Regions from separate parts of the Kitasatospora sp. NPDC051705 genome, predicted to be linked through region 2. Evidence: riboswitches for the same ligand, from Rfam matches in the RefSeq annotation. Region 2 holds a riboswitch; the other holds the start of a gene.

Region 1 (15,545 bases), on a different contig from region 2:
GGTACGGTCGTGCACGAGGTCCCACAGGACGAAGGTCTCCTGCGCGCGCTGCTGGTCCTGGAGCAGGCCCTCGGCGTCGGCCGGGATCTCCAGGCCGAGCTGCTGGACGGCGCTGGTGGTGACGGCGCGGAAGCGGGCGGCCTCGCGGTCACAGAAGATGCCGCCCCAGGTGAAACGTTCCGGCGCCTTGCGCACGGAGACCGTCTCGGGGAAGAGGACGGCGGAGTTGGTGTCGTAGCCGGCCGTGAAGTCGGTGAAGGTGATCGGCACGAACATCGGGTTGTCGAAGCGGGTGCGCTCCAGCTCGGCCAGCCAGTCGGGCCACACGACGCTCAGCAGGACGGCTTCCAGGTTGCGGTCCGGGTTGCCGTTCTGGGTGTACATCGGGAAGACGACCAGGTGCTCGAGGCCGTCCTCGCGCTGCTCCGCGGGCTGGAAGGCCAGCAGCGAGTCCAGGAAGTCGGGCTCGCGGTAGCCGGTGTCGGCCCACTTGGCGAGGTCGGCGTCGACGGCGGACAGGTAGGCGGCGTCGTGCGGGAAGTGCGGGGCGAGCTCCTCGACGGCGGCACGCACGGTGGCCACCAGCGGGTCGACGGTGTGCCGCTGCACAGCGGCGAGGTCGATGGAGCCGTCCTTGGACTGCAGCGGGCGCAGCGTCTCGACGGCCTCCTTCAGGCGCAGCCAGGCCGGGTGGCCGGCGAGGGTCGAGACCGGAGCGTCGGCCGCCGCAGCGAGCCGTGGCGAAAGATTCTGCATCGTGGACTCACTTCGACAGGAGTTATTTCAACGGGGACACCATAAGTACGAAAGGTTCTCCTGTTCAAGGGGGTCTCGACCGCCGAACCTCCGGCGGCGCCCCGGGTTCGTCTCCGCTTCGGCGCGGCGTCGACCCCGGGTCGGCCGCACGTCGGCTCCGGGCGGGCCGCGCCGCATCCCGCGCCGGTTCGGAGGTCGAGACGGCGGCGGGCCGGCCGCGGGTCGGGGCCGAGTCCGGGGCCGACTGCCGGCCGGGCGTCAACGCGGCCTCGCGGCACGCCCCCCGACGGTCCGTCGGGGCCCCGCGGCACCGCGGCCGCGACCTGGGCCCGCGGCCGGTTGTCCGGAATGTGGACAAGCTTCTGGATGTTCTGGACAGATGCGCCGTCGGGATGCGAACCTCCCGCCATGCTCCCGGCGGTGATCACGGTGGCCGAGCGCCACACCGACCTGTTCCGGGTGCCCTCTCGTTGTCGCGACTGCTGTCGCGCGTGCGGCCGCTGCCGCCGCTGTCGCTGATCCGGCTCGAAGGGCGCCGCGGACGCGGGCCCGTACGCCGACCATGCCGCGTGTGTTCCGGCGCCGCCACCGGGGGGAAGTGACCCGCCGGGCTCGCGGCCCGCGCCGCCGCCCCCGCCGTCCCGCCCGGTCCTTCTCCCTGGAGCCCCGCCATGACCCTCCGCAAGCCGTCCGCCACCGCCCTGCCCCTCGCCGTCCTGCTGGCCGCGGCCGCCGCGCTGACCGCGTGCGCGCCGCAGGACGCCAAGTCCGACGGGGCCGCCGCGGGCGCGTCCGGGAGCGCCGGAACGGCGGCGGGCTGCGCACCGGGGGCGCTGGCGACCCGGACGGCCGGCACGCTGACCGTCGGCACGGACAAGCCCGCCTACGACCCTTGGTTCGCCGAGGACAAGCCGGAGAACGGCAAGGGCTTCGAGTCCGCCGTCGCCTACGCCGTCGCGGACCGGCTCGGGTACCCCAAGGACAAGGTCACCTGGGTGGTCGCGCCCTTCGGCAAGGCCACCTCGCCGGGGGCCAAGGACTTCGACTTCGACATCAACCAGGTGTCCGTCAGCAGCGAGCGCAAGCAGGCCGTCGACTTCTCCTCCGGCTACTACGACGTGCGCCAGGCGGTCATCGCCCTGAAGAACTCCAAGGCCGCGGGGGCGAAGAGCATCGCCGACCTCAAGGGCGCCAAGCTGGGCGCACAGGTCGGCACCACCAGCCTCGACACCATCACCGGCACCATCAAGCCGAGCGTCCAGCCGGCCGTGTTCGACTCCAACGACCTCGCCAAGGCCGCGCTCAAGAACGGCCAGGTCGAGGCACTCGTGGTGGACCTGCCCACCGCCTTCTACATCACCGGCGCCGAGGTGCCGGAGGCACAGGTGGTCGGGCAGTTCGAGGGCGCCTCGCAGGGCGAGCAGTTCGGCCTGGTCCTGGACAAGGGCTCGCAGCTGACCGGCTGCGTCTCCCGGGCGGTCGACGCGCTGCGCTCCGACGGCACCCTGGCCAAGCTGGAGAAGCAGTGGCTCTCGGACGCCGTCTCGGCACCGGTGCTCAAGTGAGCGGCGAGGCGACGGCCACCGGGGCGGTGGCACCGGCGAAGGACGGGGGCGACGACTACCGCCCGTCCGAACGGCGACTGGCGCACGAGGCGTACCGGCGCGGCCGGGCCCGGCGGTCGGCGCTGATCGCCACCGCGTCCACCCTGGCGACGGCGCTCGTGCTCTACCTGCTGGTGGTCAACTCGCCCGGTTGGGAGGTGACCCGCCGGACGTTCCTCAGCGCCGACTACGCCCGCCAGGCGCTGCCCGAGGTGCTGAAGGGCCTGCGGCTGAACCTGGAGCTGATGCTCGGCTGCGGGGCCCTCATCCTGGTGTTCGGGCTGCTGCTGGCGGTGCTGCGGACGCTGCGCGGGCCGGTGTTCCTGCCGGTCCGGCTGCTGGCCACCGCGTACGTGGACTTCTTCCTCGGACTGCCGATGATCATCTGCCTGCTGGTGATGATCACCGGGGTGCCGGCGCTCCGGCTCACCGGCGTGACCACCGACCCGTTGCTGCTCGGCGGGGCGGCCCTGGTGCTGACGTACTCGGCGTACGTGTCGGAGGTGTTCCGCTCCGGGATCGAGTCGGTGCACCCGAGCCAGCGCGCCGCGGCCCGTTCGCTGGGGCTCACCAACGCGCAGGCCATGCGGTACGTGGTGCTGCCGCAGGCCGTCCGACGGGTGGTGCCGCCGCTGCTGAACAACCTGGTGAGCCTGCAGAAGGACACCGGACTCGTCTCGATCGGCGGGGCGATCGACGCCGTGTACGCGGCGAAGATCATCGCGGCCCGGTCGTTCAACTTCACGCCCTACCTCGTGGCGGGTCTGGTGTTCATCGTGCTGACCATTCCGCTGACCCGGTTCGCGGACTGGCTGACGGCCAGGACGAACCGCCGGCGGTTCCAGGGCGGTGCGGTGTGAACGCGCGCGGCGGGCGCGGGCAGCACCGCGGGCGGGGCCGGCACGGAGGGCGCCGGACCGGCGGGTACGAGACGGGGTGGCCGGCCGAGCGGTGCGGCCGAACGGGTGAGGTGAGCGGATGAGCACGGCCGACGTGCTCCGGCTGGAGTCGGTGCGCAAGACCTACGGCGGCCAGGTCGTGCTGCGCGACGTGGACCTCACCGTGCCCGAGCACTCGGTGACGGCGCTGATCGGCGCGTCCGGCTCGGGCAAGTCCACCCTGATGCGGTGCGTCAACCTGCTGGAGGGGACCGACGACGGGGCGATCTTCCTGGACGGCGAGGAGATCACCGACCCCCGGACCGACGAGGACGCCGTCCGGCGGCGGATCGGGGTGGTCTTCCAGTCCTACAACCTGTTCCCGCACCTGACCGTGCTGGAGAACATCACGCTGGCCCCGCGCCGGGTGCACCGGCTCGCGCGGGCCCAGGCGGAGGCGAAGGCGCTGGAACTGCTGGAGCGGCTCGGCCTGGCGGCGAAGGCCCGGGAGTACCCGGACCGGCTCTCGGGCGGCCAGCAGCAGCGCGTCGCCATCGTGCGGGCGCTCGCCACCGGGCCGCGGCTGCTGCTGCTCGACGAGATCACCGCGGCCCTCGACCCGGTCCTGGTCGGCGAGGTGCTCTCGGTGGTGCGCGACCTCAAGGAACAGGGGATGACGATGGTCCTCTCGACCCACGAGATGGGGTTCGCCCGCGAGGTGGCCGACCAGGTCTGCTTCCTGGACGACGGCGTGGTCCTCGAACAGGGACCGCCGGAGCAGGTCCTCGGCGACCCGAGGGAGGAACGGACGCGGCAGTTCCTCAGCCGGGTCGTCGCCTCGGGCCGGCTGCAGGGCTGATCCTGCCGGAGCGGGTACGGCGGGGTGCGCGCCCGAGGACGCACCCCGGCCGACACCACCGTGCGCCCCGGTGCGCGCCCTGGCCGCGCCCCGGCGGCAACGGTGATCGTGGACGGGACGGGGCCACCCGTCACCGATCGCGGGGGAGGCCGCCGTTGCACGGACCCGTCCTGATCAGCTGGCTGCTGGCCCTGCTCACCGCGGCCGCCGGGGCCTACTGCCTCACCCGGCTCCGCCGCTCCCCCTGCACCGCGGGCGCCCCGCCCCGCGCCGGCACCCGCCGACTGATCGCCCGCGAGTCGGACGCCGCCGAGGCCCTGATGGGGCTGGGCATGGCGGCGATGGCCGTCACCGGTGGAGCCGTCCCGGCCGCCGTCTGGGCCTCGCTGTTCGGGCTCCCGGCCGCGGTCTTCCTGCTCGCCGCCGCACACGCCCCGGCCCGCCGGGCGCACCGGCTGCACCACGCGGTGGGCGCCCTCGCCATGACCTACATGGCCCTCGCGATGGCCGCCGGTACCGGTCACCACCACGGAACCGGCGCCGGAACGCCGCTGGTGACCGGCGCTCTGCTGCTCTACTTCGGCGGGTACTCGCTCTGGGCCGGCGCCCGGCTCCTGCACACCTCCGCCGGAACCCTGGTGGTGGGCGCCGCCGGACTGCCGCGGGCCTGCCGCCTCACCATGGGGATCGGCATGTTCGCCATGCTGCTGACGATGTGAGCCGATCCCTCCCCGCAGACGCGGAACCGCGGCCGTGCCCGTGTCCGTATCCGTGCCCGAACCAACGCCCGAGCCCGCTCCTGTGCCTGCGCCCGCCGGAGGGGTGCCGCTCGGAGCCAAGGCCCCGCCCCTCGCGTGGCGTTGGTCACTGGCCGGTCGAAAGCCGTTCCTCCGGACGTCGCCAGCGCATAGGTTGGCAGGGAGCGCCTCGTCGCGTTCCGTGCGTACTCGGGGAGCCCATGCGATGCCTGCCCTGATCGGTCTGCTGCTGCTCGGACTGCTGCTCTCGACCGTCGCGCCCCGGCTGCTGGCCCGGGCCCGCTGGGTGGAGCGAGAACCGGTACTGGCGCTGCTGGTGTGGCAGTGCCTCGTCGTCGCCGTGCTGCTGTGCTGCGTCCTGAGCCTGCTGCTGGCCGCGTCCGCCGCCCTGCCCGAGCTGCGCGCCCTGGTCTTCGCGGGGGCCCCGCACGGCGTCGAGGCCGCGTACGGTCTGCAGGACGCCGAGGGCTGGGGCCGGCTGTGCGCCGCGGTGCTGGCGGCGGGCGGGTTGCAGACGGCTTTCGCGCTCACCCGGGAGGTCCGGACGGCCAAGGCGGTGCGCGATCGTCGGCACGCCCAACTGACCAGCCGGGCTCCGGAGTTGCCCGAGGCCATCGCTGCCGCCCGGAGCCGCCGGGAGCGGCTGGTGGTCCTGGAGAGCGTCCGCCCGGAGGCCTGGTCGCTGCCGGGCCCCGACTCCCGCCTGGTGGTGACCACCGGCGCGCTCCAACAGTTGACCGATCGGGAGCTGGCCGCCGTCCTGAGCCACGAGCGCGGGCACGTCCGGGCCCGGCACCACTGGCTGCAGCAGGCGTCGCAGGCGCTGGCCTCGGGCTTCCCGGGCGTCGGCGTGTTCAGCGCCTTCCGGGACCAGGTGGCGGAGCTGGTCGAGCTGGCGGCCGACGACCGGGCGGCACGGCGGCACGGTCGGCACACCACCGCCCTCGCGCTGGCCGAGATCAACCTGGACCGCGGGGTGTTCGGCTCCTGCCCGCCGGGGCTGGCGCAGTCCCCCCGCCGGGTCGACCGGCTGCTCGCCGGCCGGCCGCGGCTGTCCGTCCCGCACCGGCTCCGGCTCACCCTGGTGGCCCTCGCCGCGCCCGCCGCCGCCGTGCTGCTGGCGGTCGCTCCGGGGCTGGTCTCGCAGTTTTGAGGGCGGCCACCACCGGCCCGCCGGGCCCGCCGGGCGCGCGGAAGCGTCGCCCCGGTCGATCGAAAAGGCAGTACCGGCAGCACGGTTGACGGAACGTCAGGCAGCCGGTCCGGGCCACCCCTCGACCGTCCCGCCCGAAGCGGTCGACCCACTCGGCCCGGACGACGCACTCGGCCCGGACGACGCACTCGACCCGGACGGTCCGATCGGCCCGCCCAGGGTCAGTTCGAGCACCTCGCGGTGCAGCGGCCTGGCCTGCAGGTACCGCTCCTTGCCGGCCTCGGTCAGGGTGAGCATGATGCCGCGCCGGTCGCTCTCGCACATCGCCCGGGTGACCAGTCCGGCCTTCTCCAGTCGGGCGATCAGCCGGGAGAGCGCGCTCTGGCTGAGGTGGACGGTGTGGCCCAGCTCCTGGACCCGCACGGTGGGCCGGCCCTCTCCCGAGCACGCTTCGGCCAGGCGTTCCAGCACCTCGAACTCGCTCATGCCCAGCCCGCACTTCTCGCCCAGCTCGCGGTCGAGCATGCAGGCCGTGGCGGCGTGCCGGGCCAGCAGGTCGCGCCACTGCGCGACGAGACCGGCCTCCGCCGGGGAGTCGAGTTCAGCCACGCCGCCACGGTAGCACATGCATCGGCAACATATGTGTTCACATCTTATTCATTTGCATTGAATGCACACGCATGTACTGTCCTCCCCATGACCACCGCGACCGCCACGCCACCCGACGCCCCGTCAACCAGCGGGCTGAACTGGACCCCCCGCCTCTGGGGCACCCTCATCGTGCTCTGCGCCGCCATGTTCCTGGACGCCCTGGACGTCTCCATGGTGGGCGTCGCCCTCCCCTCCATCGGCTCCGAGCTGCACCTCTCCACCTCCGCCCTGCAGTGGGTGGTCTCCGGTTACGTGCTCGGCTACGGAGGCCTGCTGCTGCTCGGCGGCCGCGCCGCCGACCTGCTCGGCCGTCGCCGGGTCTTCCTCGTCGCGCTGGGCGTCTTCGCCGCCGCCTCCCTCGTCGGCGGCCTGGTCGACGACGGCGGCCTGCTGATCGCGGCCCGCTTCCTCAAGGGCGTCAGCGCCGCATTCACCGCCCCCGCCGGCCTGTCGATCATCACCACGACCTTCGCCGAGGGCCCCGCCCGCAACCGGGCCCTGTCCATCTACACCACCTGCGGCGCCAGCGGCTTCTCACTCGGCCTCGTGCTCAGCGGCCTGCTCACCTCCGTCGGCTGGCGCTGGACCTTCCTGATGCCCGTGCCGGTCGCACTGCTCGCCCTGCTCTTCGCGGTCCGCCTGCTCCCCCGCCCCGTCGAGGAGAAGGCCAAGGGCGGCTACGACGTGCTCGGCGCGATCACCGGCACCGCGACCGTCCTGCTACTGGTCTTCACCGTCACCGAGGCGCAGGGCGCCGGCTGGCTGAGCGCCCGCACGCTGGGCTCCCTGGTCGTGGTCCTCGCGCTGGCCGCCGCCTTCCTGCTGATCGAGAGCCGTACCGCCCACCCGCTCGTCCGGCTCGGCATCTTCCGCAACGGCTCGGTCGCCCGGGCCAACGTGATCGCCTTCGCGATGACCGGTGCGTACGGCGGGTTCCAGTTCGTCGTCACCCTCTACCTGCAGCACCTGCTCGGCTGGTCGGCACTGCAGATGGCGCTCGGACTGCTGCCGGCCGGCGCCTTCATCGCGCTCTCGGCACCGTTCATGGGCCCGATCGTGGACCGCTTCGGCACCGGCCGGCTGCTGCCGATCGGCCTGGTCGCCCTGGTCGGGGCGTTCGCGCTGTTCCTGCGGCTGGACGAGCACAGCTCGTACCTCGGCCTGGTGCTGCCCTCGATGCTGCTGCTCGGCGTCGGCTTCGCGCTGGCCTTCCCCTCGGTGAACATCGCCGCCACCGACGGGGTGGACGACGAGGAGCAGGGCCTGGCCTCAGGACTGGTCAACACGGCGATCCAGGTCGGCACCGCCGTGGTCCTGGCCGGGGCGACCGCGATGATCACGGCCGGCAGCGCCGGCGGCGACAGCCCGCAGGCCCAGCTGGACGGCTACCGGCCGGCCCTGGCGTTCGTCACCGCGGTCGCGCTTGCTCGGACTGCTGATCGCCGCGGCGGGCGCCCTGACGGACCGGCGCAGGAATTCAACCCCCCTGACCTCGGCCGACTATGATGACTCGTCAGCCGGTTCGAAGGAGACCCGGGAGGAAGTGCTGACCACCGGCTGAGCCTCGGTCGCCACCCTGGCCGCCCCCCGGCGGCCATCGGCGATGTCGCCGGCTCCACCAAACCCCCGTCTTGGTGGAGCCGGCCGTCTTCGTACCGGTCGCGGGACCGGCGCCGAGCGGCGCCCGACCAGCACGCGACCACACGGTGCGACCCTCGGCTCCGCAAGTATATTGGCTCGCAGCCAACGAACGTTCGGAGCAGACACGATGGCACCTCGGGGGGATTCGGTCAATGAGGAGATGCGGCAGCGCTCCCGGCGGCGCATCATGCGGGCCACCGTCGAACTCGTCGACCAGCGCGGATACGCGGGCACCACGCTGACCGACATCGCCGAGCGGGCCGGACTCGCCCGCGGGCTACTCTCGTACTACTTCGACGGCAAACGGCTGCTGATGCAGTCCGCCACCCACCGGATGATGCACCAGGCCCTTTCCGGCGCCCTGGCCGAACTGGCTCCGGGCGCCTCGCCGGAGGCCCGGCTCGCCCGCGCGATAGACGCCGTCCTGGCCCTAGCGATGGAGCACCCGCGGGTCATGCGCTCGCACCTCGCGCTGATCCTGGACCCGGACACCGGGGCCTTCGTCCAGGATCCGGAGCAGCAGCAGCTCGGCGCGATCCTTCAGGGCCTGCTCGCGGACTGGGGCGCCCCCGATCCGACCGCCGAACACGCCGTCCTGCGCAGCGCGCTGATGGGCGGCTGCATAGGCGTGCTGCTGCCGGGCGCCGAGCTCCCGCTCGCGCCGATCCGGGCCGACCTGTTCCGCCGCTACGAACTGCCCTGGGAGCTGGGCCGCCCCCCGCAGGCGGCGCCGCCGGAACGCGAACGGCCGCCGGCCCGCGGTTGACGGCGGGAGGGCGGCTCGACGGCACGGGGCCGGACGGGAGCTGGAACCGGGGCGGGGGCGGAGCGCGGAGCACCAGTCACGGAGGGGCCGTCGGGCGGCCCCGCCGGGCGGCGGCTCAGCGCTCCTTCAGGATCGAGGCCAGCAGGTCTATGGTGCGCTCGGGCGTGAGGCTGTCCACGCAGAGCCGCTCCATGACCTGGATGTAGGCGTCGACGTCGTCCCGCTTGTCCAGGTACAGCGCACTGGTGAGCTGCTCCAGGTAGACCACGTCCGCGAGGTCCTGCTCCGGGAAGCGCAGGATCGTGAACGCCCCGGACTCGCCCGCGTGCGCACCGAAGCGGAAGGGCATGACCTGGATGACGACGTTGGCCTGCTCGGCGACGTCGATCAGGTACTGCACCTGACCGCGCATCACCTTGGGCCCGCCGACCGGACGGCGCAGGGCGGCCTCGTCGATCACCGCCCACAGGCGCGGATTGGCGCCCTCGGTCAGCAGCTTCTGGCGGCGCAGGCGGAGGCTGACCCGCCGCTCGACCTCCTCCTCGCTGATGACCGGCCGACTCTGGCCGAAAACCGCCCGTGCGTACTCCTCGGACTGCAGCAGTCCGGGGATGAACTGCACCTCGTAGGTGCGGATCAGCTGGGCGGCCTCCTCCAGGCCGACGTAGGTCTGGAACCATCCCGGCAGCACGTCGTTGAAGCTGTGCCACCAACCGGACTTGTTCGCCTCGCGGACCAGGCCGAGCAGGGCCTCCCGCTCGATGCCGTCGTCCACCCCGTACAGGCTGAGCAGGTCGGCGACGTCGCGCTCCTTGAAGCTGACGCGGCCGAGTTCCATCCGACTGATCTTGGACTCGGAGGCGCGGATCGCGTAGCCGGCATCCTCGCGCGTGATGCCGCGCGTCTCGCGCAGTCGGCGCAACTGGGAGCCGAGGAGGATCCGGCGGACCATCGAGCCGCCGCCCGGCTGAACTGTGGTCATGCGGTCGAAACCTCCACCTAGGGCAAACAGCGCACAGTCTGCCATCAGTTGAGCGCTCACGGTGCCGATACTGACGGATGTTCCTATCAGTTCCGCACTCCACGTACCAGGATGCACGTGCAGACGGCGCTTGCATATGCCAATAGTGCGACTGCACGTGAATCGACTCTTGCATCTGCAGTGAGCGCACACCACCATGGTGCACGTGCACCTGCACATCCCTGGCAATCCCGCGGGCTCCGCGTCGACCCCACGCGCGACTCCGTGCACCGACTCGGCAGCGTCCCCGCGCCACCGGGCGTTCGAGTGCGCGCGCGCCTGGTCGAGGGGGCGGCCGAGCGGCCGAGCGAGTCGGAGGTGACCGGCATGACCCCGGCGGGTCCAGCCGTGTCCGCCCCCTTATGGGAGGAGCTCTTCATGAGCACCGGTACGGCTTTGGCGGTTGACCCCCATGTGGTCACCTGTACGCTCGCTCCTCGCTTCGAAGCCGTCAGAACCGCACGCGACTTCGCCAGAACCTCGCTTCAGCGCTGGGGCCTGATGGAGCTGTTCGACGACGTCGCACTGGTGGCCTCGGAACTGGTGACCAACGCGCTGCGGCATGCGGTCGGCGCACGGCCCGACCCGACGGGCGGCGCCCCGGGCGAGTACGACTTTCCCACACAGCCCACCGCGGACGGCCGGCTGCCGATCCGAATAAGCCTCGTCCACCGCTCCCCCCAGGTGGTCTGTGCGGTGAGCGACCCGAGCAGCATCGGCCCGGTCGCCCGCGAGGCGGACTTCGTCGCCGAGTCCGGCCGCGGACTCCACCTGGTGGAGTCGTTCAGCCAGTCCTGGGGCTGGCACCCGCTGGGCAGCGGCAAGGTCGTCTGGGCCCTGTTCGAGGCGGAGCCGCTCGTCGGCTCCGAACTCGGTGGACGGCACCGGCGCTCGGCCTAGGGCCGGGCGGCGCGCGGCCGGCCGCCGACGGCACCGGGAGGACGGCACCCCGGGCCGCGCGGACCGGTGCGACGAACCGGGCGCGACCTCCTTACCGGCCCCGGCACGCCCCGCGGGCCGATCGGCCGCGGCGATCCGCCGAAGAGGCCGTGCGACACATTCCCGTGCAGTTCGGGCCGCGTGTTCCGGCGCCGGCGGCACGACGGAATTCCGGTGGAACACCGCTCGCGGCGGAATCCGGGCGGGCACCCCCGCGCCATTACCGGAAAGCGCACCGGAAAAGACAAAGGCCGTCGTGGTGTCAGCACCCACGACGGCCCCCCGATGGCGATGCGGCGGCCGGTCAGACCGCCAGGTGGTCGAACTCCCCGTCCTTGGCCCCCAGCAGCAGGGCGGCGATCTCGGCACGGGTGTAGATGAGCGCCGGACCTTCCGGGAAACGCGAGTTGCGCATCGCCACATCGCCCCCCGGCAGGGCCGCGAACTCGACGCAGTTCCCCTGGGAGTTGCTGTGCAGGCTCTTCTGCCAGACCACCCCCTTGAGGTCGGCGGCCGCCATCCCGTTGTAGGTGTCGTACGAGCCGTGCGTGTCCTGCGAGTCGTGCATAGAAATCTCCCGAAGAGCTCCGGAGTGGTCGTCCAGCGCGGCGCCCCCGGCACCCGCCGAACGAACGGACCGGCCCCGTACCGGCCCGGAACAACGCCTCACTTGACGCGATGATAGCTGCAGTGCACGTGCATCAGCACGGGACGTTGCAGGTGCACGATGCTTTTCACCGGCGGCCCCGAACTCTTCACGGACCCTTTTCCTGACGGTACGTAAACGGACATAGCCGACTGAATCGACGAAGTCCCGATAACCGGCCGTGAGCGGACCCCCGCTGAATGTTGATCTTCGAATGCCGGGAGTCGCACTCCTGTGACCCTCCGTCAGACGCATCGGACAGCACCTCCGCGCTGTGAGACATCTCACGCACCGCACGTGCAACGCGCAGCCCCGTCCGGGACGTCACGGCAACCACCGGAGCCCTTCCGGGGGTTGGGTGAGATATGTCCGCATTGCTGTGGATCCGCCCGGATCGGCACACGTCGCGCACCGCGCGCGCACCGCGGCCGCGCGGAACCCGAACGGCAGCCGACTGCAGGCCCGACCGGCCGATGTCCTACGATCTCCGGCATGAGCACCGCAGCCATCCCGGGCGCGCCACTGCCCGTCCGCACTCCAGGCTCCCGTGCGCGGGGGCGCCACCGCCGTCCCGAGCGCCCCGAGATTCCGACCGGCGCCCCGGCCCTGGTGCTGGCCGTGCCCGCGACCGCAGGGCCCGAGTCCCGCTCGGTCGTCGAGGAACTGCTGTCGATCGTCCGCAGCGAGCAGGCCGGCGTCCGCACCGCGGTCGGCTACCTCCCCGGTGGGAACACCGAGGCCGACGACAGCGAGGACCGCACCGTCGCCGAGCTCCTGGCCATGGCCGCCGAGGCCGGCCTGCCGGTGCCCGTCGTGGTCCCGCTGGTCCCCGGCCCGCACGGCTTCCTGACCGAACTCCACGCCCTCGCAGCGGAGTACGGCGCGTCCGTCACCGACGTGCTCGGCCCGCACCCGCTGCTCGCCGAGGCCGTCCACGTGCGCCTGTCCGAGGCCGGGCTGGCCCGCGCCGACCGGGCCAGGCTGTTCGCCATCGCGACCGCCGCGGACGGCGTGGTCCTGACCACCGTCGGCGGCGAGGAGGCCGCCGCGGCGGCCGGCATCACCGGCGTACTGCTGGCGGCCCGGCTGGCCGTCCCGGTCATCCCCGCCGCGCTCGACGTGCCCGGCTCGGTGGCCGCGGCCGTCAACCACCTCAAGGAGACCGGCTCCCTGCGCCCCGCGCTGGCCCCGCTGGTGATCGGCCCGGAGGCCGACTCCGAGCTGCTCGCGACGGCCGCCGAGGAGACGGGCTGCCCGTCCGCCGCTCCGCTGGGCGCCTACCCGACGGTCGGCCAGCTGATCGCCTCGACCTACCTGGCCGCGCTGCCGGCGCCCTCCCCGGAGGAGCTGGCCCAGGCCGAGGCGGAGGCCGCCGCGGAGGCCGCTGAGGGCACCCACGGCGCCCACGCCGCCGCCGGGGGGCCCGAGGAGTAGTAGCGGGACACCACGCGCACCGAAGGGCCCGGAACGGCTTCGTTCCGGGCCCTTCCGGCTTGCCCCGTACGGGAGTTAAGGCGTGAATAGGCGTGATGTCCGTTCTGTTGATGTTTGATCGGTTCTGCCCGGGGCGCGGGCCGGCGGCCGGGAATCGGCCGCGCCTCCCGCATCGCGGACGCGCCCGATCGCACCCCGACGCGTCGTCAGCCGTTTCCTGAGGAACGGCCAGTTGTGCGCACCCGTGGCGCCGTTGCGGGAAAACGATCATTTCGGATCATGACGGACAGCGGAAACGATCATTCTCGCCAAACCGTGATGCGCATCACAGTGTTTGCGGTTTGAACTTAAGTCTGCTTAACGTGCTCCCCGTTCGTGACCACACGGACCCAGTTCATCCGCAACGCCGAGTCCTGCCGTCGGATGCCCTGGCAGCGCGAAAACGCACCACGGCAGGAGCGGGGGACCCACAGGTAAGTCGCCCCGGACTGTTCCCAGGAACGGTTCAGGGCTAGGGGTGAAGCCGCGTCCACAGCGCGGCCGGGCAACTCCAGCCCGAATCCGACAGCTCACCTCGCAGGCGTGGGAGAGGACCACGTCTTCATGCTGCCCACCAACGGCACCCGTCTGTCCAGCCGCACCCGCCGCGTCATCGCCGCCATCGGCGTCGCGGGCGTCGGCCTCACGATCCCCTGCCTCACCACCGGCACCGCCTCCGCCGCCTCCGTCGCGACCTGGGACAAGGTCGCCCAGTGCGAGAGCAGCGGCAACTGGAGCATCAACACCGGCAACGGCTTCTACGGCGGCCTGCAGTTCACCTCCAGCACCTGGGCCGCCTTCGGCGGCACCGCGTACGCCCCGCAGGCCAACCTGGCCACCAAGGACCAGCAGATCGCCGTCGCCGAGAAGGTCCTCGCCTCGCAGGGCCCCGGCGCCTGGCCGGTCTGCTCGGTCCAGGCCGGCCTGACCAAGGGCGGCGCCCCGGCCGCCGTCGACACCTCCGCGGGCTCCACCGCCGGTGCTACGGCCGCCAAGCCCGCCCCGGCCGCCAAGCCCGCGCAGACCCCCGCCCCGGCCACCAAGCCGGCCGCGCCGGCCCAGGAGCAGACCTCCGGCGACTCCGCCAAGAGCACCTGGACCCAGAAGCACCAGGAGCAGACCCAGGGCGGCGCCCAGGCCGAGAGCGACGACTACACCGTCGTGGCCGGCGACTGGCTGTCCTCCATCGCCGACAAGCACAACATCGACGGCGGCTGGCAGCGGCTCTACGAGCTCAACCGCGGCACCCTGACCGACGGCCCGAACACCATCTACCCGGGCCAGCACCTGTCCTTCAAGGACGCCGGCCACGGCCGGCAGGCGGCCACCGCGACCAAGTCCGGCTCCGACTTCAGCTGGTTCGACCGTTCGAAGAAGTCCGGCCAGACCACCGACGGCGGTGCCGTGAACGCCAAGCCGGCCGCGCAGACCCAGGCCCCGGCCGCCCAGGCCCCGGCCCAGGCCGCCACCGGCAGCATGGCCGCCGCGGTCTCCTTCGCCGAGTCGAAGGTCGGCCAGGCCTACGTCTACGGCGGCACCGGCAACGGCGGCTGGGACTGCTCCGGCCTGACCCAGGCCGCGCTGCGCGCCGCGGGCGTCTCCATCCCGCGCGTGGCCGCGGACCAGGCCGCCGCCAGCACCCACGTCTCGCTGGACAACCTGCAGCCGGGCGACCTGCTGTTCTGGTCCAACAACGGCCAGGACTCCGGCGTCTACCACGTCGCGATCTACGTCGGCGGCGGCAAGTACGTCGAGGCCGCCAACCCGAGCTCGGGCGTGCGCGAGCAGACCGTCGCCAACTGGGCCCCGGACTTCGCCGGCCGGGTCTGAGGCACACCGGCGGGCCACGGGCGGCACGGCACAGCCGACGGCTGACGGCGAACAGCTGACGGCGAACAGCTGACGGCGAACAGCTGACAGATTTCAGATTTCAGATTTCAGCCGACAGATTTCATCATCTGAAACCCGTCATCTGTCACCCGCCCCCGTCGCCCGCCACACGGAACCCCCGGGGGAGAGCCCGATCGCTCTCCCCCGGGGGTTCCGGCGTACCCGCCCTCCGCCGGCCGAAGGTCATGGTCAAAGCCGGCCACACCGGGCATGCTGCTGCTCTGCACCCGAGGAGGAGCCACCATGGCCCAGGTCACCGTCACACTCGACGCCAACCTCGCGATCGACGCGATGCTGCTCTCCGGCACCAAGAACCCGCAGGACGCCGTCGAACTGGTCCTGCGGGACTACCTGGCCCGCGGCCGCCGCACCGGGACCCGGACCGGCGACCCCGCCGGCGACCGGCGGCTCACCCGCAGCCGCCCCACCGACCAGCAGGGCTGACCCGCCCCACCCGCCGCCGTCCGCGCCACCCCCGCACACGGCACACGGCACACGGCACCCATGCGA
Region 2 (15,545 bases):
TTTGCAGCAGCCAGTGGGGGCTCCCAGATGACGACAGGTCGGCCCGGCGTCACCGCCGCACCGAACGCGGCGTACGCAGGTCAGGTGGTGCAGTTCCCGGACCCGGTCCGGGCCGAGCGGCACCCCGCCGGGGTCAGGGTGGACGAGCACGGCTACCCGGACTTCGGCCCGTACGCGGCCGCCGCGGCCGAGGTCGCCGATCCGCCGGACGGCTTCGGCGTGGACGAGCTGCGGCTGACGGACTACGTGTCGGCGAACGCCGCGCTGTTCACCCAGGGCCACCCGCTCTGGGCCGACCTGGACACCGCCGTCGCCACCCCGCCCGGTTGGACCTGGCACCACGCGGTCGGCCGGGCCACCCCCGGCTGGCGGCGGATGGAGCTCGTCCCGGTCGAGGTCAAGGCGCTGCTGCGGCACCACGGCGGACTGAGCACCTCCGGCGCCGACCACACCCGGCGCGGCACCCGCCCGCTGCAGGAGCGCCGCCCGGTGCACTTCTCGCTGGCCAAGGACGGCGGCGACCCGATCGGCGTCCCCGAGGACCTGGTGCAGAACGCCGAGGAGCGGCTCGGCTACCGGCTGCCCGGCGCCTACCGGACGTTCCTCAAGCTGGCCGGCGGCCACGGCCCGGTCGGCGTCGCGCTGGACACCGAGCTCGGCATGCTGCTCGACCAGCCGTTCCTCACGCTCACCGAGGAGTACGGCACCGAGGACGTCGTGTACGCCAACAAGTGCCTGCGCGACCACCTCACCAAGGACTACCTGGGCATCGCCTACGCGCAGGGCGGCCTGATCGCGCTCAAGGTCCGCGGGGACCGGATCGGCTCGGTCTGGTTCCACCTGTACGACGACGCCCGCGACACCGGCGCCGCGGAGAGCCCGGAGGACCGCTGCGCCCGGCTGCTGCTGCCCTGCGGCGAGGACTTCGACGCCTTCCTGCTGCGGCTGGCCGGCAGCCCGCCGGAGCTGGAGACGGTCGCGGAGCTGATGGTGGACGGCGGGTTCGCCCGGGCCGTCCCGGTGGGCTGACGTGGTCGCGGTGGTGGAACGAGCGGGGACGACGAGGATGGGGACAGGGGTGAACCGGGCGTGGTGACGTACGCGCAGGCGCAGGAGCTCGCCGAGGAGTGGATCAACGGCGGGGTGCCGCGGGCGCAGCAGCGCGAGGTGCGGGTCCGCGAGTTCGACCTGGGCTTCGTCTGCTGGGCGGTGCCGCCCGCGGGGGCGGACGGTCCGTCGGGTGCGGCGGACGGCACGGCCGGCTCGTCCGGCTCGTCCGGTGAGGCGCGGCTGGTGATCGCCCGGGACTCCGGCGCCAGCACGCTCTGGCCGGCGCTGCCCGTCAACGAGGTGGTCCGGCAGTACGAGGAGCTCTACGGGCGGCCGGTCGCGGCCAACCCGGCGGGCGCGGCCAAGCCCGCGCCCGGACCGGTCGAGGCGACGTCCTTCCTGCTCAGCCCGCCGCAGTGGCTGCAGGAGGCGGGGGCCGCGGCGATCGCGGCCGAGGCGGAACGGCTGGGGGCGGCCGGTGCCCCGGCACCCGCCGCCGCGCCGGTGCCCGTACCCGAACCCGCCGTCGTGCCTGCACCCGCACCCGCGCCGGTGCCCGCCCCGGCCACGCCCGCCGGCCCGCCGGCCCAGCCGCCGGCGCCGGCCGTGCTGACCGCGCCGCCGGTCTCCGACCGGCCCGCCGGGGACGCGCCGACCATGCTCGCTCCGCCGCCCGGCCACGACGAGCCCGCCGCCCCGCCGCAGGCCCCCGCGGCCGCCCCGGCGCCGGGCGCCCAGGTGTCGCCGCCCGGTGCCGAGGCGGCCACCGTCCTGATGCCCGAGGGGCTGCGGATCACCGGATCGGACCGGCCGGAGGCCCCCGTGCCGAACGGCGCCGAGGCCGCGACCATGCTGATGCCGCCGGAGGGCGGCTACGGCGTGCCGCCCGTCCCGGCGCCCACGCCCGCCGCGCCGCAGCCGCAGCCGCAGCCGCAGCCGCCGGCGCCCGCGCCCGCCGCCGAGCCGGCTCCGACGCTGCTCGCGTCGCCGGACGCCATGGCGGGCCTGCTGGGCCTGCCCGGTGCCCCGGCCGCCCCGGCCGCGCCCGTGGAGCAGGCGGCGACCATGCTCGCCACGCCCGGCGGCGTGCCCGGTGCCCCGGCCGCGCCCGCCGCACCGGTGGAGCACGCGGCGACCATGCTCGCCACGCCCGGTTCGCTGCCCGGACTCGCCGGTCTGCCCGGTGCCCCGGCCCCCGGCACCCCGGCCGGCGGGACGCCCGCGCCCCCGGCGGGCGGGGTGCCGCAGGGCGGCCGCGGCCCCGGCTCGGCCCCGCCGCCGCCCCCGCCGGCCGCGCTGCGCGGCGGTGCTCCCGGCCAGGGCGGCTCGCACGGCGTCTCGCTCGGCCGCAACCCGGGCTCGGCCCCGCCGCCGCCCCCGCCCGCCGGGCTGCGGCAGACCCCGGGCGCCGGCGCGCCCGCCGCCGCCCCCGGCGGCCGTGGAGCCGCCTCGGCCCCGCCGCCCCCGCCCCCGGCGGGCCTGCGCGGTGCGGAGGCCCCGCCGGCCGCCCCGGCCCCGCAGGGCACCCCCGCGGGCGGCGTGGCGTACGAGGCGACCCAGCTGGCCGGTGCGATCGACCCGGCCCTGCTGGCCGCCGCCCCGGCCGACCCGGGGACCCCGCCGTCCGGCGGTCCCGCCGTCCCGCCGCCGCCCGGCGGCCCGGCGGCCCCCGCCGCGCCCGCGGCCGGCTACGGCTACCCGAACCCGGCCGGGGCCGTCCCGCCGGCGGCGCCGGTGCCCGGCCCGTCCGCGGCCGCCGTGCCGCCCGGGGTTCCGACGGTCGGCCCCGGCTACTTCGCCGCGCTCAGCTACCGGGGCCCGGACGGCTCCGAGCAGAAGCTGCTGCACCGCAGCGAGCCCGGCACACCGCACCCGGAGTGGAAGATCCTGCAGGACCTGCGGCGGCTGAACGTGCCGCCGGAGCAGGTGCTGGAGCTGTACACCGAGCTGGAGTCCTGCGACCTGCCGGGCGGCTACTGCAACCGCATGATCGCCGCGTCCTGGCCGAACGTGCGGCTCACCCACACCGCCGCGTACGGCCGTGACCACGCCTCCCGGCAGGCCGGCATGGCCGAGCTGCTGGACCACCTGGACGAGCTGCACCAGCTCGCGTCCGGCGCCCAGCGGGTCCGCCCGTCGCGGGTGCCGCTGCCCGCGCCCGGGACGGTCCAGCCGCTGCCGCCGCTCCCGCCGCAGCAGCTCGCCCAGGAACTCGGGACGGCCTTCGGCCAGAACGTGTTCCGCTACGAGCAGCGCGCCGTCTCCCGCCAGGGCGTGCCCGAGCCGGTGTCGCAGTCCCTGATGTGGGCCGGTCTGCCGCGCGACTTCGGGCCGTTCTTCTGGGCCCAGGCGCAGGAGGGCCGGCCGATCCCGACGCTCGCCGAGCTGGCCGCCGAACGCGGTCTGCCCGCGGCCCCGGACTTCGGCGGCTACCTGGTGCTCGGCAACGACTACGGCCGCCAGCTCTGCGTCCAGTACGGCACCGCGCACGTGGTCGCCGTGGACGTCGACGGAACCGGGCAGCCGCCCCGGTTCGTCAACAGTGGTGTACCGGAGTTCGTCCGCTCGATGGCCCTGCTGGGCCGGATGTGGCGGCTGCGGTACGGGCTGACGCCGGACCAGGCAGGTCGTTGGACGACCGACTTCCAGGCCCAGCTCGCCGCGATCGACCCGGCGGCCCTGCAGACCGCGGACACCTGGTGGGCCGTGCTGCTGGAGCAGTTCTGGGACGGCCTGCTGTAGCGGGTCGTCGCCGATCCTCGCAGGTGGGGAGGGGTCGTTCCGGTGTCCGGAACGACCCCTTCGGCATGCCGCCGCGGCTCTGCCTCGTTGGGGTTTCGCCCAGATCTGCGCAAAATAGGTCAAGAGGATGGGTCTACTCGTCCGGTCCTCGACACATTCCGGTCCGCCTGACGACCGGATCCGGACCGGATCGCAGAACCGGTTCCGGATCCGCCCGTTCCGTCCGATCATGGGCTCCGCAGCCCGCGACACGAGGGGAAGAGCCCATGAGCGACGCCGTCCCCCAGCACGGCTTCACCGCTGCCCGGCGCGGCTACGCGCCCGAGCAGGTCGACCGAACGCTGGCCGCGCTGACGGCCCAGCGCGACGAGGCGTGGGAGCGGCTCAGCGTGCTCGGCGCCGGGATCCGGCAGATGGAGGCCCGACTGGCCGACGTCCGCCGGGCCGCCGAGGAGGCTCCGGAACCCGACTACGAGGTGCTCAGCGAGCAGGCCGCCGGACTGGCCGCGATGGCCGGCAACGAGGCGCGCGCCATCCGGGAGAAGGCCGAGCGCTTCGCCGAGGACCTCCGCGACGAGGTCTACGACGCCGGCCAGGAGCTCGACCGGGTCGCCAAGGAGTACAGCGCCACCACCCGCGCCGAGGCCGACCAGGCCGCCCGGCGCACCGACGAGCGCACCCGCGCCGAGGCCGAGGGAATCCGGGCCGAGGCCGACCGGGAGAGCCGCACCGCCCGCGACGCCGCCACCGCCTACGCCGCCAAGGTGCGGGTGGCCGCCGCCGAGGCCGGCGAGCAGGCCGAGGCCAAGCTCGCCGAACTGCGCCGGAAGGCCGACGAGACCTTCGCCCAGGCGCAGGCCAGGGCCGACGCCGAGGACGCCGAAGTCTCCTCGACCGCCGAGCGCCGGGTCAAGGAGGCCGAGCAGCACCGGGAGACGGTGCTCGGCCGGATCAAGCAGCTGGAGACCGACGCCCAGGCCAAGGCCGACCAGCTGGTCGAGCAGGCCCGCCGGGAGGCGGAGCGGATCAACGCGGCGAGCGAGCGCGAGCAGCGCGAGTTCGACAACCGGCTGGAGACCGTCCAGCAGCACCTCGACCACATCAAGGCCACCCTCGCCTCGCTCACCGGCGCGGCGGTGGGCGCCATCGAGCCCGAGCCGCCGGCCGCCGCGCCGACCGGACCGGTGGACGGGGTCGCGGACGCCGTCGCCGACGCGGTGCCCGTCGACCCGGAGGCGGACACCGGCGAGATCGCGGTGGCCGGCCTCCGGAAGGCCGTCGTGCCGGCCGGGCCCTCGCAGACCGGCGCGGAGCGGGCCGGTGCGGAGCAGACCGGGACGGAGCCGGCCGGAGCCGCCGGGCGGGAGAAGGCGACGGCGGTGCTGCGGATGCCGGTGGTCGGCTCCCCCGCGGGTGCCTCGGCGGCCTCCGGCGCCGCGTCCTCCGCGGGCCGGGCGCCCGTCGCCGTGGTGACCGGGCCGGTCGAACCGTCCTCGGTGCCGCCGAGGCCGGCCGCGCCGCCGGAGGCCGCCGCCGCGGAGGAGGGCGAGGGCGCCGACGCGGAGCCGCAGGACGAGACCCGGATCATCCCGAAGATCGTCATCGTGGACGACGGCAGCGGCTACGCGACTCCGAACACGGTGAGCTACCGCCGGCGCTGACCCGCCGCACGGACCGGCCGGCAGGGCGGTCGCGTCGTCCGGCGGCCGTGCGGGCCGCAGGCCGTCCGTTGCCCGCGGCACCGGCACCGGCACCGGGCGACGGACGTCCGCCGGCCCGGGGCACCGCCGCGGGAGGGCCCGCGAAAGAGTGAGGCCGAGACCCGTGGCGCCCTCCAGGAAAGGGCGCCACGGTTCCCGGCGCTTGGGCGGGCGCCCCCACCCAGGGTCGCCCGGCCTCGCACCTCCGACCCCCATCGGGGGTGCGACAGTGCCGCCACAGCCATCCCCCACGGTTGGGTGCGGCGGGCACGTTCACCATGGTGCGCGATCTCCATGGACGGCCAGTGACAGGAGTATGTCCAGCTCGTGGCGGATCGCGGAGCCGGGCTCCGGCCGGTTCGTCCACCCGCCGGGCGGCCCCCGCGTCCGGTCGTTCGTCCGCGGTCGCACCGGGCTCGCGCCGCGCTCGCCCCCCGGTCGTGCCGCGGGCCGGTGCCGGGCGCCCGCGCGGGCCCCTCCGGCGCCCGGCCTGCGGGCCCTGCCGCGGCCGGGGCGGCGGTTCGTCCCCGCCAGGCCCCGCCGGGGTCGTACACCGCGTGCGTGTCCGTGCCGCGGCGTAGGCTGGAGACCCCCGGCCGCTCGGCGTGCCGGGCCGTTCGCGTTGCCCCGGCAGGCCTTCGCCGCCCGGAGGCAGCACCAGCCACGGGACGAAGAAGAGACCCCAGATGAGTCTGACCGGACTGCTCGATGTCGTCGCGCGGGACGCGGCGCTCGCCGAGGCGATCGAGGCGGCGACCGCCGCCGGAGCCGCGGCCGGCGGCCGCCGCCACCTGGACCTGGTCGGACCGCCCGCGGCCCGGCCGTTCGCCATCGCCGCGCTGGCCCGCGCCCTCGCCGGCCGGGCCGCCGGGGACCGGGGCCGTCCGGTGCTCGCCGTGACCGCGACCGGGCGGGAGGCCGAGGACCTCGCGGCCTCGCTGCGCTCGCTGCTGCCGCCCGACGCCGTCGCCGAGTACCCGGCCTGGGAGACGCTGCCGCACGAGCGGCTGTCGCCCCGCTCGGACACCGTCGGCCGCCGGCTGGCCGTGCTGCGCCGGATCGTGCACCCGCGGGCGGACGACCCGGCGGCCGGGCCGGTGCAGGTGGTGGTCGCGCCCGTCCGCTCGGTGCTCCAGCCGCAGGTGAAGGGGCTGGCCGAGCTGGAGCCGGTGGCCGTCCGGCGCAGTGAGTCGCACGATCTGGAGGAGGTCGCCCGGCGGCTCGCCGCAGCCGCCTACGCGCGCGTCGAACTGGTCGAGAAGCGCGGCGAGTTCGCCGTCCGCGGCGGCATCCTGGACGTCTTCCCGCCGACCGAGGAGCACCCGCTGCGGGTGGAGTTCTGGGGCGACGAGGTCGAGGAGGTCCGCTACTTCAAGGTCGCCGACCAGCGCTCGCTGGAGATCGCCGAGCACGGCCTCTGGGCGCCGCCCTGCCGCGAGCTGCTGCTCACCGACGAGGTGCGGGCGCGGGCCGCCGAGCTGTCGGCCGCGCACCCCGGGCTGGCCGAGATCCTGGACAAGATCGCCGAGGGCATCGCGGTCGAGGGCATGGAGTCGCTGGCGCCGGTCCTGGTCGACGACATGGAGCTGCTGCTCGACGTGCTGCCGATCGGCTCGGTCACCGTGGTCTGCGACCCGGAGCGGGTCCGCACCCGGGCCGCCGACCTGGTGGCGACCAGCCAGGAGTTCCTGCACGCCTCCTGGGTCGCCGCCGCGTCCGGCGGGGACCGGCCGATCGACCTGGAGGCGATCGACGTCTCCGCCGCCTCGCTGCGCTCGCTCGCCGAGGTGCGCGAGCACGCCGACGAGATCGGGCTGCCCTGGTGGTCGGTCAGCCCCTTCGCGACCAGCGAGTCGGCGGTCGACGGCATCCTGGAGTTCGACGCCAACACGCTGACCCTCGGCATGCACGCCGTGGAGGCCTACCGCGGCGACACCGCCCGGGCGATCGCCGACGCCAAGGAGCGGCTGGCCGCCGACTGGCGGGTCGTCATGGTGACGGAGGGCCACGGGCCCGCCTCCCGGCTCGCCGAGGTGCTGGGCAACGAGGGCATCCCGGCCCGGCTGGTCGCCGACCTCGCCGAGGCGCCGACCCGGGACGTCGTCCACGTCTCCTGCGGCTCGATCGAGCACGGCTTCGTCGACGAGGCCCTCAAGCTCACCGTCATCACCGAGACCGACCTGTCCGGCCAGCGGTCCTCCACCAAGGACATGCGCCGGATGCCCTCCCGCCGCCGCAACGCGATCGACCCGCTGGCCCTGGTGGCCGGCGACTACGTCGTCCACGAGGCCCACGGCGTCGGCCGGTACGTCGAGATGGTGCAGCGGACCGTCCAGGGCGCCACCCGCGAGTACCTGGTGCTGGAGTACGCCCCCGCCAAGCGCGGCCACCCCGGCGACCGGCTGTTCGTGCCGACCGACCAGCTCGACCAGGTCACCAAGTACGTCGGCGGCGAGGCCCCGACGCTGCACCGGCTGGGCGGCGCGGACTGGGCGAAGACCAAGCAGCGGGCGAAGAAGGCGGTCAAGGAGATCGCCGCCGACCTGATCAAGCTCTACTCGGCCCGGATGGCCGCACCCGGCCACACCTTCGGCCCGGACACCCCGTGGCAGCGCGAGCTGGAGGACGCCTTCCCCTACGCGGAGACGCCGGACCAGCTGACCACCATCGCCGAGGTCAAGGCGGACATGGAGAAGTCCGTCCCGATGGACCGGCTGATCTGCGGCGACGTCGGCTACGGAAAGACCGAGATCGCGGTGCGGGCGGCCTTCAAGGCGGTGCAGGACGGCAAGCAGGTGGCGGTGCTGGTGCCGACCACGCTGCTGGTGCAGCAGCACTTCTCGACCTTCGCGGAGCGTTACGCCAACTTCCCCGTGACGGTGCGGGCGCTGTCCCGCTTCCAGACCGACGGCGAGGCCAAGGCCGTGCTGGAGGGGCTGTTCGAGGGCTCGGTGGACGTCGTCATCGGCACCCACCGGCTGTTCTCCTCCGAGACCAGGTTCAAGGACCTCGGTCTGGTCATCGTCGACGAGGAGCAGCGGTTCGGCGTCGAGCACAAGGAGCAGCTGAAGAAGCTGCGGGCCAACGTGGACGTGCTCACGATGTCCGCGACGCCGATCCCGCGCACCCTGGAGATGGCCGTCACCGGCATCCGCGAGATGTCGACCATCACCACCCCGCCGGAGGAGCGGCACCCGGTGCTGACCTTCGTCGGCCCGTACGACGAGAAGCAGATCTCGGCCGCGATCCGGCGCGAACTCCTGCGCGAGGGCCAGGTCTTCTACATCCACAACCGGGTGGAGTCGATCGACAAGGCGGCCGCCCGGCTCAAGGACCTGGTGCCCGAGGCGCGGATCGCCACCGCGCACGGGCAGATGGGGGAGACCCAGCTGGAGAAGGTCGTCGTCGACTTCTGGGAGAAGGAGTTCGACGTCCTGGTGTCGACCACGATCGTGGAGTCCGGCATCGACATCTCCAACGCCAACACCCTGATCGTCGAGCGCGGCGACACCTTCGGCCTCTCCCAGCTGCACCAGCTGCGCGGCCGGGTCGGCCGAGGCCGCGAGCGCGGCTACGCCTACATGCTGTACCCGCCGGAGAAGCCGCTCACCGAGACGGCGCACGAGCGGCTGGCCACCATCGCCCAGCACACCGAGATGGGCGCCGGCATGTACGTCGCGATGAAGGACCTGGAGATCCGCGGCGCCGGCAACCTGCTCGGCGGCGAGCAGTCCGGGCACATCGCGGGCGTCGGCTTCGACCTCTACATGCGGATGGTCGGCGAGGCGGTGGCCGAGTTCCGCGAGTCGCTGGCGAACGGCGGCGAGCCGGAGGAGGAGCCGCTGGAGGTGAAGATCGAGCTGCCGGTCGACGCGCACGTGCCGCACGACTACGCGCCCGGCGAGCGGCTGCGGCTGCAGGCGTACCGCTCGATCGCCGCGGTCAACTCCGAGGAGGACATCCAGCACGTCCGGGACGAACTGACCGACCGCTACGGCAAGCTGCCCGATCCCGTGGAGAACCTGCTGATGGTCGCGGCGCTGCGGCTGTACGCCCGGCGGTGCGGCATCGCGGACATCACCCTGCAGGGTGCCAACGTCCGGTTCGGGCCGGTGGAGCTGCGGGAGTCCCAGCAGCTGCGGCTGAACCGGCTCTACCCGCGCAGCCAGGTCAAGGCGGCCGCCCAGCAGCTGCTGGTGCCGCGGCCGAGCACCGGGCGGATCGGCGGCAAGCCGCTGGTCGGCCGGGAGCTGCTGGGCTGGTGCGGCGAGTTCCTGTCGGCGATGTTCGACGACCTGGCGGGTTCGAGGAAGTAGCGCCCGGCGGCGGGCGACGGCGGTCCCGGGCCCGGCCCGGGCCGGCCGTCGCGTGTCCGCGGCGGCCGGCCGGGAGTCGGGCGCAGTTGCCCTTCTCCGGCCCGGGGCGGGGGCGCGGACGGGTAGGTTCGGGGGTGTGACGACGAATGTTCCGGGCGCGAAGTTGATCCTGCTGACCACCACCCACCGGGTGGCCCCCGGGTTGCTGGCGTGGCCGGCGTGGGAGGCCCTGCGGTCGGCCGGCCGGGTGCTGGTGGCGGACGAGGGGCACCCGCAGGTGGCGGCGGTGCGGCAGGCCGGGGTCGTGGTGGAGGTCGTGGCGCCGGGGTCGGCGCCGGCCCTGGCCCGGCTGCTGACCGCGCCCGCGGAGACCGGGGCGACGGTGTGGCTGGGGAGTCCGGACGGGGATCCGGGGCTCACGGACGCCCTGGCCCGGCTGGCCGTGGAGCACGCGGGCGAGGTGCCGGAGATCGAGGTGCTGCCGGGCTCCTACGACCTCCCGGGGGCGCGCCTGCTGGACCTGGTCTCGGTGATGGACCGGCTGCGGTCGCCGGGCGGCTGCCCGTGGGACGCCGAGCAGACGCACGAGAGCCTGGTGAAGTACCTGGTCGAGGAGGCGTACGAGCTCGTCGAGGCGATCGAGGAGGGGGACCGGGAGACGCTCCGCGAGGAGCTGGGGGACGTGCTGCTCCAGGTCTTCTTCCACTCCAGGATCGCCGAGGAGCACCCGTCGGAGGCGTTCTCGATCGACGACGTGGCCGGCGACCTCGTCGACAAGCTGGTCTACCGGCACCCGCACGTCTTCGGTGACGTCACCGCGGAGGGCGCCGCCGAGGTGGAGGCCAACTGGGAGCAGCTGAAGGCGGCCGAGAAGTCGGACCGGGAGTCGGTGCTGGACGGCGTGCCGGCCGGGCTGCCGTCGCTGGCGTACGCGGCGAAGCTGGTGTCGCGGGTGCGCAAGGCCGGTTTCGCGGGCGTGCCGGACGAGCCGTACGAGCTGCCCGGGGGGCTGACGGCGGAGTCGGCGGGCCGGCTGCTGCTGGCGGTCGTGCAGCGGGCGCACGACGCCGGGGTGGACGTGGACGCGGCGCTGCGGTCGGCCGCGCGCGGGTACCGGGACGCGGTGCGCGCGGCCGAGGGCCTCGAACCGGCCGGCGAGTAGCCGGCCGGCCGGCGGGCGGAGGGGCCGGCTCAGGCCGCGGCGGCGGTGCTCCCGACCGGCCGCCGCTGCGGCGGGACGACCTCGCCGATGGCCTCGCCGACGAGCGCGAGCAGCTCGGCGAGGCGTTCCAGGTCGAGGTGGTCGGGCAGGTCGGCGAGGGAGACGATCCGCTCGCCGCCGGGGCCGGCCACGCAGAACAGGTCGATCGGGCCCAGGTGCTTCTCGGCGGTGTCGACGAGGGCGGCGACGTCGCTGGGGCGGCGGATGTCCCCGCCGACGCCGACGACCGGGCAGCCCGGCCGGTCGAGCTCGGTGGCGAGGTCCTCGGCCACGCCGACGTGCTGGTCGGCGATCAGCACACCGGCGGCGCCGGCCGCGGTGAACCGGCGGGCGAGGTCGGCTCCCGACCCGCCGTCGAGTACCGCGATGACGACGACTGCCCCGCTCACCCGCATGGTCTGCTCCTCCCTGTGGGCGACACCGCACCGGCGCCCACGATTTCTGCGGAGGATCGTAGGCACGACCTGACCCTCCGCAACAGGGATTACCCCTCAGGTGACCAGGCTCACGCCCGCCCTACGGTTAAGACCTGTCCAAGGGTCCGTCCCGGAACCCGCGTCCGCGGGGCGGCGGGCCCCGGTGCACCGGATACGGTCGGTCCATGTCAGCGCAGCCCGCCCCCACCGCCCCGCAGCTCTTCACCTGGGAGTTCGCCGCAGATCCGTACCCCGCCTACGCCTGGCTGCGCGAGCACGCCCCGGTGCACCGCACGACGCTGCCCAGCGGGGTGGAGGCCTGGCTGGTGACCCGGTACGCGGACGCGCGGCAGGCGCTCGCGGACGGCCGGCTGTCGAAGAACCCGGCGCACCACAGCGAGCAGGCCCACCGCACCGGCCGGGTCGGCATCCCGGGGGAGCGCCAGGCGGACTTGATGACGCACCTGCTGAACATCGACCCGCCGGACCACACCCGGCTGCGCCGCCTGGTGTCGAAGGCGTTCACGCCGCGCCGGGTCGCGGAGTTCGAGCCGCGGGTGCAGCAGCTCACGGACCGCCTGATCGACGGCTTCGCGCAGCGCGGGTCGGCGGACCTGATCCACGAGTTCGCGTTCCCGCTCCCCATCTACGCGATCTGCGACATGCTGGGCGTGCCGGCCGAGGACCAGGACGACTTCCGCGACTGGGCGGGGATGATGATCCGGCACGGCGGCGGCCAGCGCGGCGGCGTGGGCCGGGCGGTGAAGCGGATGCGGGCGTACCTGCTGGAGCTGATCCACCGCAAGCGGGCGGACCTGGGGGACGACCTGATCTCGGGCCTGATCCGGGCGAGCGACCACGGGGAGCACCTGACCGAGAACGAGGCCGCCGCGATGGCCTTCATCCTGCTGTTCGCGGGCTTCGAGACGACCGTCAACCTGATCGGCAACGGGACGTACGCGCTGCTGCGCAACCCGGAGCAGCGCAGGCTGCTGCAGGAGTCGGTGGCGCGCGGCGAGAGCGCGCTGCTGGAGACCGGGATCGAGGAACTGCTGCGCTACGACGGGCCGGTGGAGCTGGCGACGTGGCGGTTCGCGACCCGGCCGGTGTCGATCGGCGGGGTGGACATCCCGGTGGGGGACCCGGTGCTGGTGGTGCTGGCCGCGGCGGACCGGGATCCGGCCAGGTTCTCGGACGAGAACACCCTGGACCTGGCGCGAACGGACAACCCGCACCTGGGTTTCGGCCACGGGATCCACTACTGCATCGGGGCCCCGCTGGCCCGGCTGGAGGGCCGGAGCGCGCTGGCCACGCTGCTTTCCCGGCTGCCGGATCTGCAGTTGGCGGAAAGCCCGGAGAATCTGCGCTGGCGCGGTGGCCTGATCATGCGGGGACTGCGGGAACTCCCGGTGGAATTCAGCCCGGAGAGCCGTTCCCCGCACGCGCCGCCGGCCGTCCTCCGGGAACCTTCCGACCCTCCGACACGCTGACTGGGTGTCGCCGGCGGCCGTTGGAGGGGTGGCTGAACCTCCATCAATCCGGACATAGCCGCACGGTTGGTGGGCGATCGAGCGCGGGCCGTGATTTCTGTGTGATATCGGTGATATGAGCTTGTGATTGGTCTGAGGATCTGTCTACTCTCCCTGGAGTTCGCAGCTGCGGACCTCGTGCGCGGGACGCCGAATCCTGCCCGCCGCGTCACGGGAAACCGACCAGAACCCTGGGCAGGGGCGGGGGAACCAGGTTTGTTGCCGTTTCCCCACGGCTTGGGGTGAAGCCGCCCGAGCGGAATCGTTTCCGCTGACGGCGGCCGGGCCACCTCCCGGTCCGAACCCGACAGCTCACCTCGCAGGCGTGCGGAGAGGGACCTTCATGCTGTTCGTTGGAACTGGCCGCCACCGTCGTCGTACCCAGGCCGAGAAGGCCATCGCCGTCGCCGGTGTGGCCGGCGTCGGACTCGCGATGCCGATCCTCACCGCCACCGGCGCCTCCGCCGCCCCGGCCTCCGCCTGGGACTCCGTCGCGCAGTGCGAGAGCGGTGGCAACTGGAGCATCAACACCGGCAACGGCTTCTACGGGGGCCTGCAGTTCACCTCCGGCACCTGGAAGGCGTACGGCGGCACCGCGTACGCGCCGCAGGCCAACCAGGCCAGCAAGGGCCAGCAGATCGCCGTCGCCGAGAAGGTCCTCGCCTCGCAGGGGCCGGGCGCCTGGCCGGTCTGCTCGCAGAAGGCCGGCCTGAGCAAGGGCGGCGCGCCGGCGAGCGTCGACACCTCCTCGGACGACAAGCCCGCCGCCGCGAAGCCGGCCGCCAAGCCGGCCCAGCCCGCGGCCAAGCCGGCGCAGCCCGCCGCCAAGCCCGCCCAGCCGGCCGCCCCGAAGCCGGCCGCCCAGCAGCCCGCGCCGCAGCAGGCGCAGCCGCAGGCCCCGGGCTTCTCCGGCAAGGCCGGCTGGGACGCCGACGCGAAGGTGTTCTGGTACCAGAACAACGGCACCTGGTACTGGACCAGCCACCAGAGCGTCTACCAGCAGTTCGCGCCGCAGGCCGCCGCCCCGCAGCACTACGCGCCGCAGGCCGCCCAGCCCGCTCCGGCCGTGCGCACCGCCCCGGCCGCCGCGCAGGGCGGCCACGACTACACCGTCCGGTCCGGCGACACGCTGTCGACCATCGCCGCCGCCCAGGGCGTCACCGGTGGCTGGCAGTCGGTCTACGACGGCAACCGCGGCACCGTCGGCGGCGACCCGAACCTGATCATGCCCGGCCAGGTCCTGCACCTCGGCTGAGCCGCTCCCGCCCGCCGGGCGGAGGGGGGCGGGGATCCGTCCCCCTCCGCCCGGATTCGGGCCGGTTCGCCCGGGCGGGCGGGTGAACTACCGGTGGGTAGTGCGGCCACACGCTGAGACGGGACCGAGGCCAGCGTGGCCCCGGGGGCCCGGGCGGTTAGGCTCTGGTCGTAACGACTCCGCAATCGTCCCGCCGGCAGCACCAACGTCAGCCGGACCCTGCTTCCGCAAGGAGATGCCTCGTGCCGTCCATCGATGTCGTCGTAGCCCGTGAGATCCTCGACTCGCGTGGCAACCCCACGGTCGAGGTCGAGGTGGGCCTCGACGACGGCAGCACCGGCCGTGCCGCTGTCCCGTCGGGTGCCTCCACCGGAGCCTTCGAGGCCCTGGAGCTTCGCGACGGCGACAAGAACCGCTACTTCGGCAAGGGCGTGGAGAAGGCCGTCCTGGCCGTCATCGAGCAGATCGGCCCGGAGCTGGTCGGCTACGACGCCACCGAGCAGCGCCTGATCGACCAGGCCATGCTCGACCTGGACGCCACCCCGGACAAGTCCTCGCTCGGCGCCAACGCGATCCTCGGCGTCTCGCTGGCCGTGGCGCACGCCGCCTCCGAGGCCAGCGACCTGCCGCTGTTCCGCTACCTGGGCGGCCCGAACGCCCACGTGCTGCCCGTGCCGATGATGAACATCCTCAACGGCGGCTCGCACGCGGACTCCAACGTCGACATCCAGGAGTTCATGATCGCCCCGATCGGCGCGGAGTCCTTCTCCGAGGCCGTCCGCTGGGGCGTCGAGGTCTACCACACCCTCAAGGGCGTGCTGAAGGAGCGCGGCCTGTCCACCGGCCTCGGCGACGAGGGCGGCTTCGCGCCGAACCTGGACAGCAACCGCGAGGCCCTGGACCTCATCACCGAGGCCATCCAGAAGGCCGGCTACGTGCCCGGCCGGGACGTCGCGCTGGCCCTGGACGTCGCCGCCTCCGAGTTCTACAAGGACGGCGCCTACCAGTTCGAGGGCAAGGCCCTCTCCGCCGCCGAGCTCATCGAGTACTACGCCGAGCTGGTCGCCGCCTACCCGCTGGTCTCCATCGAGGACCCGCTGGACGAGTCGGACTGGGACGGCTGGAAGGCCATGACCGTCAAGCTGGGCGACAAGGTCCAGCTGGTCGGCGACGACCTGTTCGTCACCAACCCGGCCCGCCTGGCCAAGGGCATCGAGACCGGCACCGCCAACGCGCTGCTGGTGAAGGTGAACCAGATCGGTTCGCTGACCGAGACCCTGGACGCCGTCGAGCTGGCCCAGCGCAACGGCTACCG

Evidence for each region. A riboswitch is a leader RNA that binds a small molecule or an ion and turns the genes downstream of it on or off. The one in region 2 is predicted to bind cyclic di-AMP.
Region 1: linked by a shared signal. The riboswitch ahead of ACIA8Q_RS04800 (transglycosylase family protein) and the one ahead of ACIA8Q_RS06645 (transglycosylase family protein) in region 2 are both predicted to bind cyclic di-AMP.

The regions. Positions count from the first base shown of each region.
Region 1 is NZ_JBITCO010000002.1:512,572-528,116, reverse strand. Features, by position in the region: gene ACIA8Q_RS04865 (DUF6421 family protein) at 1-756, opposite strand, end outside; gene ACIA8Q_RS04860 (ABC transporter substrate-binding protein) at 1,428-2,321, shown strand; gene ACIA8Q_RS04855 (amino acid ABC transporter permease) at 2,318-3,220, shown strand; gene ACIA8Q_RS04850 (amino acid ABC transporter ATP-binding protein) at 3,339-4,097, shown strand; gene ACIA8Q_RS04845 (DUF5134 domain-containing protein) at 4,253-4,816, shown strand; gene ACIA8Q_RS04840 (M56 family metallopeptidase) at 5,061-6,008, shown strand; gene ACIA8Q_RS04835 (MarR family winged helix-turn-helix transcriptional regulator) at 6,105-6,617, opposite strand; partial or broken gene ACIA8Q_RS04830 (MFS transporter) at 6,705-8,220, shown strand; gene ACIA8Q_RS04825 (TetR/AcrR family transcriptional regulator) at 8,461-9,066, shown strand; gene ACIA8Q_RS04820 (helix-turn-helix transcriptional regulator) at 9,182-10,048, opposite strand; gene ACIA8Q_RS04815 (ATP-binding protein) at 10,466-10,987, shown strand; gene ACIA8Q_RS04810 (DUF397 domain-containing protein) at 11,331-11,594, opposite strand; gene ACIA8Q_RS04805 (hypothetical protein) at 12,165-13,106, shown strand; cyclic di-AMP (ydaO/yuaA leader) riboswitch at 13,501-13,702, shown strand; gene ACIA8Q_RS04800 (transglycosylase family protein) at 13,689-14,975, shown strand; gene ACIA8Q_RS04795 (hypothetical protein) at 15,279-15,479, shown strand.
Region 2 is NZ_JBITCO010000004.1:7,109-22,653, reverse strand. Features, by position in the region: gene ACIA8Q_RS06680 (SMI1/KNR4 family protein) at 28-1,029, shown strand; gene ACIA8Q_RS06675 (SUKH-4 family immunity protein) at 1,090-3,792, shown strand; gene ACIA8Q_RS06670 (hypothetical protein) at 4,059-5,453, shown strand; gene mfd (transcription-repair coupling factor) at 6,179-9,808, shown strand; gene ACIA8Q_RS06660 (MazG family protein) at 9,945-10,970, shown strand; gene ACIA8Q_RS06655 (SDR family NAD(P)-dependent oxidoreductase) at 11,000-11,419, opposite strand; gene ACIA8Q_RS06650 (cytochrome P450) at 11,632-12,936, shown strand; cyclic di-AMP (ydaO/yuaA leader) riboswitch at 13,147-13,317, shown strand; gene ACIA8Q_RS06645 (transglycosylase family protein) at 13,319-14,230, shown strand; gene eno (phosphopyruvate hydratase) at 14,473-15,545, shown strand, end outside.